2 regions of the Paenibacillus sp. FSL H8-0282 genome follow, and region 2 is predicted to be linked to the other one. Evidence: riboswitches for the same ligand, from Rfam matches in the RefSeq annotation. Region 2 holds a riboswitch; the other holds the start of a gene.
What was found. A riboswitch is a leader RNA that binds a small molecule or an ion and turns the genes downstream of it on or off. The one in region 2 is predicted to bind cyclic di-GMP.
Positions count from the first base shown of each region.

Region 1 (3,426 bases), 3.2 Mb from region 2:
TCGTATCGTACTCTCTTTCTCTCCTTCAGTTATTGTTTTAGCTCCTATCGAACTAGTAGGGATGGTAAAGTCTGCTATTAAAACAATTTCCACAATATATGAGGAATTTTGACATGAATTCTAAATATCTACTACTTAAAGAAGATTTATGACACTTCTCTATAGACCAATGACCTATAAATCCCCTATAATAACACCATTACATAAAATTTAATAAGGGGGACATTTTACCAATGAGCTGGATGCACAAACTTCCGTTAAAACAAAGAATTGTTGCCGGATGTTACCTCGTTGCCGCACTGTTTGCTATTCCTGTCTTAGTTACGTTAATGATTCTAGGTCAATTTCTCGTAGGAATTATACTAGTAGTTGTTCTTGCAGGTCTGACTTTACCTGTTGCTCGCTTCGTGGAGAGAACGCTTACATCATCTTTTGATGATATTGCTAATGTATCTCACAGTATTTCGAAGGGTGATTTCACTAGCAGAGCGGACGAAAATGGTTCAATGGGTGACGTAAGCCGCTCCTTTAACACAATGATTGATAAGCTCAAGAAGATTTTGACCGATGCATCGCAGATCACCCGTCAAGTTATGGATGCAAGCCGCGGAATCGAAGATAAGAACCAGAACCTGAAAATTGTCATGGCACAAGTAGCCTCTTCTTCTACTGAGCTCGCTCTTGGTGCAAATGAAATATCTACGGATATCGCTGATATGACAGAATCCATTAAAGACATTGAAACTAAAGTATCCAATTATACGAACTCCACCAAAGAAATGAACAGACGTTCAATACATACCTTAGAACTTGTTGAGCAAGGGCGCCAATCCGTAGATACACAGGCTGAAGGCATGCGTAAAAACATAGAGGCTACACAAAAAGTGGCTGATACTATTGAAGCTCTCTCACAAAATGCCCGCGGGATTACGATGATCACCAAGACCATCACAGAGATCGCTGAGCAGACCAACCTGCTGTCACTGAATGCCTCCATCGAAGCTGCTCGTGCCGGAGAGCATGGTCGGGGTTTTGCCGTTGTAGCTCAAGAGGTTCGCAAGCTTGCTGAGGAATCTACGGCATCCACAAAAGAAGTATTCGGCTTGGTCCGCAGCATTGAGTCAGATATTAAACAAGCCATCGATAATATCGCCATCAATGAAGAGGTTGTGCAGGTTCAGAATGAAATGATCACTCAATCTGCCCATATTTTCGCACAAATTGTACAAAGCGTGCAGTACATTACCGAGCAAATCTCTTCATTCTCTGCGGAGAGCGATCTTATGCTAGAAAGTGCCTTGAAAATTTCCAGTGCAATTGAGAATATCTCAGCAATCACCGAAGAAACTGCTGCTGGCACGGAAGAGGTATCGGCGGCTATGAATGAACAGATTAATGCCCTGCAGTCTGTTGCAGAAGAAACGGAAAAAATGACCCAGGCCGTATTTAATCTGCAAAAAACCATTCATATCTTTAAATTCTAGTTCAAAACTATCAACTGCCACCTAAGCTGAGTCTTAGGTGGCAGTTTTTTTCGCGAGGTAAAACTTCATCTCTTGGACAAGACTTTCGTCAAATTTCGAGTTTTTTTAGCGGATTATGTTGACAAAAATTAATGAGGAATATATTGTAAAGGAAAATTATTCTTATCAACTATAAATTAATATTGGCAAAATCCTCGAAAGAGGATGACGCAAAACCATGGATCTACAGCCTCATTTTTTCTTTTGAGGCCATGATTGCCAGGTTGCAGAGGAACCAGGACGGCTGAACTATTGTTCAGTCTTAGCGGTGCCTTATGCCACCAACCTGTGCTTACTATAGAGCACAGGTTTTTACTTTTTGAGTATATTGATCTATCGTATCTATTCGGTAGATTAATAACTAATATATATCAAAAAACTTGTGAGGTGTTTCTTTTGAAGACAGTCGCAGATTACATGGCGGAAGCACTACGTAACCTTGGAGTCACCCATTCTTTTGGGATCATTGGCAAATCCATTTGTCCAATTGTTCTAAAGATGGTGGATTACGGTATTGAATTTATTCCCGGCAGACATGAAGCAAGCTCCGGATTCGAAGCAGCAGGGTATGCGCTGAAAACGGGTAACCTAGGCGTAGCATTTGGTACTTCGGGTCCTGGGGGAACTAACCTGCTTACAGCAGCAGCACATGCGAAAGCTAACAACCTACCTGTCCTATTTATTACCGGCCACCAATCCATTACAGAGCTTGGAATTCCTCAATGTCAGGACTCCACCTCTTTTCTGGCTGATTTAGCTGATATGTTCAGACCTGCCACCTTGTTCAGTAAATTGGTTGAACGTGGGGATCACTTTGGTACTATTTTTAATCATGCGATTTCTGTGGCCCTGACCAAACGGGGTCCTGTTCATCTTTGTATTCCTTTTGATGTACAAACTGAAGTATTGGAAGAATGCAATATAGTAATCCCAGAAAGAGAGTCTCTAATTAGTCAAGCTAATATCGATAGAGTCATCGAAGCTATTCAAGCTGCTAAGAATCCTTTGATTATTGCGGGTAAAGGAATTAACCGCTCCGGAGCACATAAAGAGCTTGCTCAACTCGCAGAAACTTTTAATATTCCTGTAGTAACATCTCCTGGTGGAAAAGGGGCTATAGTCTGGGATCACCCACTCTATCATGGTCCTATTGGCGTTGGCGGTTCGACCCACGGGGACGATTTATTGAATAAAAGCGATTTATTTATAGTGCTTGGATCACGTTTAAGTGATATGACCATCTGTAATCTTAAACGGGAGAATCATCCAGCAACTTTAATTCAATTTGATATTGATCCAACCTTTGTCGGAAAAATACTATTGTCCAAAACGATACCGGTCACTGGGGACCTGCGCGATAATTTGGTGCACTGCCTAAATCATATTGACCCAAGCACAATCACCAAACGTGAGGCTTTGGCCGATGCGGATTATTCAGAAGAGCTTCCAACCCTCAAGAATCTTTCCCTTGCTTCCGTAATGAGCACTTTAAGTGATTTGATCCCTTATAATAATTCAATTTTCGTTGATGATGGAAGTCATGGATTCCACGCTGCAAAATGGTACAAGGTTAAGAAACCGGGCAGCTTTGTTTTTGATGCGTATTTTGCTTGCATGGGTAATTCGATCGGCATGGCTATTGGTGCAAAAGTTGCAGCTCCTGAAGAAACTGTCCTCTGCATTACAGGTGATGGTTGTTTCATGATGCTCGGCGCTGAGATTAACACCGCTGTCTGCAAAGATATCCCTGTTATCTTTATCGTGGTCAATAATAAGCAACTAGATATGGCTCTTAAGGGTATGGAGAAAACCACAGGTCGTATCGATGGAACTCTATATGAAGTACCAATGGACGCCGTGAAATTCGCTGAATCTCTAGGTGCTAAAGGCTACAAATGTGAGA
Region 1 is NZ_CP150146.1:4,693,426-4,696,851, forward strand. It holds gene NST94_RS20380 (YafY family protein) at 1-112, shown strand, start outside; gene NST94_RS20385 (HAMP domain-containing methyl-accepting chemotaxis protein) at 234-1,484, shown strand; cyclic di-GMP riboswitch class I at 1,659-1,755, shown strand; gene NST94_RS20390 (thiamine pyrophosphate-binding protein) at 1,911-3,426, shown strand, end outside.
Region 1: another riboswitch for cyclic di-GMP. It lies ahead of NST94_RS20390 (thiamine pyrophosphate-binding protein); the one in region 2 lies ahead of NST94_RS04810 (glycosyl hydrolase).

Region 2 (3,426 bases):
AACGTGCTTGCTTCCGGCTGGAACAGCCCGGTACGCACGGATCAAGTATTAAGAAGAAGTTGGTTAGGTGAAGAACGGAAAGGGAATTTGGAACTGTAGAAACGGAGTGTTCGCCCGAAAGATTTCCGTAGGAAAGCTAGCTTCGAAAGCATATGCTATCCTCGGATTTCTACCGCTAGAAGCGGTTCAATAAGGAAATCTGAGGATAACAGCGATCGGAAGTCCAAAATCCCTTGGAGTGGTTTCTACCTAACAAATTTTTTTAGTGCATCCGCTCGAAATAAGGCTAAGTGGAAGCTGACGTTTTGATAACAATTCAAATATGCTCGATTTCCATAATTCAAGGAGGGTTCATTCTATGAAAATGGTACTTCTATCAGGCGGTTCAGGTAAACGGTTATGGCCGTTGTCCAACGACTCACGTTCAAAGCAATTTCTAAAGGTACTTGAAAGCCCTCAAGGTGAACCAGAATCCATGGTACAACGTGTCTGGAGACAGTTGGAGGAAGCAGGGATGGCAGAATCATCTTATCTGGCCACCGGCCGCGGCCAAGTAGAAATGATACAAAGCCAACTGGGAAGTCATGTGCCGATTATCGTTGAACCGGAGCGTCGGGATACTTTTCCGGCTATCGCCTTAACAGCTACCTATCTTTATTCAGTGGCAGGTGTTTCTCCAGCGGAGACGGTAGCAATATTGCCTGTTGACCCTTATGTAGAAGCATCCTTTTTCGATACCATAGCTATGCTTGAGGAGACCATGCTGGAAAGTGGAGCAAATCTGGCTCTAATGGGTGTTGTTCCTGAACATGCCTCAGAGAAATACGGATATATTATTCCTACCACCGAAGAGGCGGGGGAAAATGGTTTTATGAAGGTGAGTCACTTTCAAGAGAAACCAGACCGCATACAAGCAGAACAGCTCATCGAACAAAATGCCTTGTGGAATTGCGGAGTGTTTGCCTTCCGCTTAGGGTACTTGTTAGATATTTTGCAGCGTAAAGGGTTGCCTTTAGGATATGAAGAATTGCAGAAGCAGTATAAGCTATTGTCTTCCATCAGCTTTGATTATGAAGTGGTGGAGAAAGAAAAACATATTGTGGTGCAGCCGTATGATGGATTCTGGAAGGATCTTGGAACGTGGAATACGCTGACAGAGGAAATGAGCAGCAAGCATGTAGGAAAAGGTTTTGTGACGGCGGATTCTGAGGGGACTTGCTTGATTAATGAGCTGGACATTCCGATTACGGTAATTGGTGCGAAGGATCTGATCATTGCGGCTAGCCCGGATGGGATTCTAGTTACCCATAAAGCTGAGAGCCCACGGATTAAAGAAGTGCTGAAGACCTTTGAACAAAGACCGATGTACGAGGAACGCCGTTGGGGTCATTACAAAGTTATTGATTATGTGAAATATGATGAAGGCAATGAAGTGCTGACCAAACGGATTTTTATATCCGAGGGGAATAATATCAGCTATCAATTACATCGCAAGCGTAGTGAAATTTGGACAATCGTCAGCGGCGAAGCAAGTATTGTGCTGAATGAGAAAAAACATAATGTGAAGGCTGGGGACGTGGTACGTATACCGGAAGGAACGAAGCACGCGATCCTTGCTTTGACGGATGTTGAGTTTATAGAGGTACAGACGGGGTCTGAATTAGTAGAAGAAGATAACATACGTATTACTTTAGACTGGAATGATATAGAACTACAACAATTCATTTCATAGGTCTAACCTATCTATTTAACCAATTCAAAATTTCTTGAAACAGGTAAATTGACTCAATTATCAAAAAAAGTCATAAAAACACTAAATATATCATTAATTGTCGTCGATACTTACGGTAAGAGAGATTATTTCTCTTAAATTGAAAAGGCAAACCTATCGAAAGGTAGGGACGCAAAGCTATAGGGCCTTCGAAAGAGTGGCAGCCTGGCTACCGAAAGGGAGATTATTTTGAAAGCTTACCGTACGTATCGATTGTTTGGTGCATTTCTGTCACTCGTCCTGTTTCTGACTGCACTTCCGCTTGCTGTTGGAATTTCGCCGTCTGTTGTCATAGCTGCTTCAAATTCTGGAACGCCAGTTACCCCAGGTGCCTCACCTGAAGCCGTAAAGCTGCTTAACTATTTTTACTCGATCTCAGGAAAAGGTATTATTGCCGGTCAACATGACTATTTAGAAAGTCCAGATGAAATTAACAATATGCTGAAGGGAACCAGCGGACAATATGCGGCTCTTCACGGTTATGAAATGGGTGCGATCAGTGGCCAGTCCGAAGCAACGATGGCTTGGCAACGTCAAAATGTGGTGAACAGCGCCATCAACTGGAATAAAGCGGGCGGGATCGTAGCTATGACTTTTCATGCTAACCTGCCGGGCACCTCTTATGACTGGGATAATGTGAAAAAAACACTTAGCCAGAGTGAGTTCGATAGTTACGTTACACCGGGTACCAAGCAATATAACAATCTGATCGCTGAGCTTGATAAGGTGGCCGTCTCTTTAAAAAGCTTGCGCGATGCCAATGTTCCGGTGCTTTGGAGACCCTATCATGAAATGAACGGGAACTGGTTCTGGTGGGGGAAGAAAAATAACTTTTCTAAACTATGGAATATTATGTATGACCGTTTTGTTAACGTTCATAAATTAAATAATTTGTTATGGGTGTGGAGTCCGAATGCTCCCAATGTTTGGTCAGATCCTTATGCGCTAACTTATCCAGGTGCTGATAAAGTAGATATTCTGGCAGCAGATATATACGAAAATGATTACCAGCAAAAATACTATGACAGCTTATTGAGTCTAGCCGCAGGCAAACCGATTGCGATCGGGGAAAATGGTGAAATGCCTAATCTGGAGAAGCTTCAGCAATCGCAAAGTAAATGGACGTATATGATGAGCTGGGGAAAAATGCTTTACGAGAATAACAGTGCAGACACAATCAAAACATTTATGAATAGCAACTATACCCTGACCAGAGATAAATTAAATACTGGTCTGGCACCGACACCTAGCGCCGCACCAGCGCCGGCACCTTCTGAAGAAGAGGGGGAGGCAGCAATTCCTCTCGCGAAGGGGCTTGCAGGAGAGTATTACAACAACATGCAATTGTCGGGAGCAGCAGCTCTTAACAGAACTGATGCAATAATCGATTTCAATTGGCGGCAAGGCTCGCCGGATGCCGCCCTCGGGATTGATCGGTTCTCCATACGTTGGAGCGGTAAAATTAAGTCATTATATAATGAGCAATATACATTTTACACTACCTCAGATGATGGTATCCGTGTCTGGGTGAATGGGGAATCCGTGATTGATAGTTGGACTAAGCAAAGTGGTACTGAGCGTAAGGGCATTATAACGCTGAAGGCTGGCCAGCTATATGATATCAAGGTGGAGTATTACGAGAATGAAGGCGATGC
Region 2 is NZ_CP150146.1:1,124,848-1,128,273, forward strand. It holds gene NST94_RS04805 (sugar phosphate nucleotidyltransferase) at 359-1,732, shown strand; cyclic di-GMP riboswitch class I at 1,869-1,948, shown strand; gene NST94_RS04810 (glycosyl hydrolase) at 1,961-3,426, shown strand, end outside.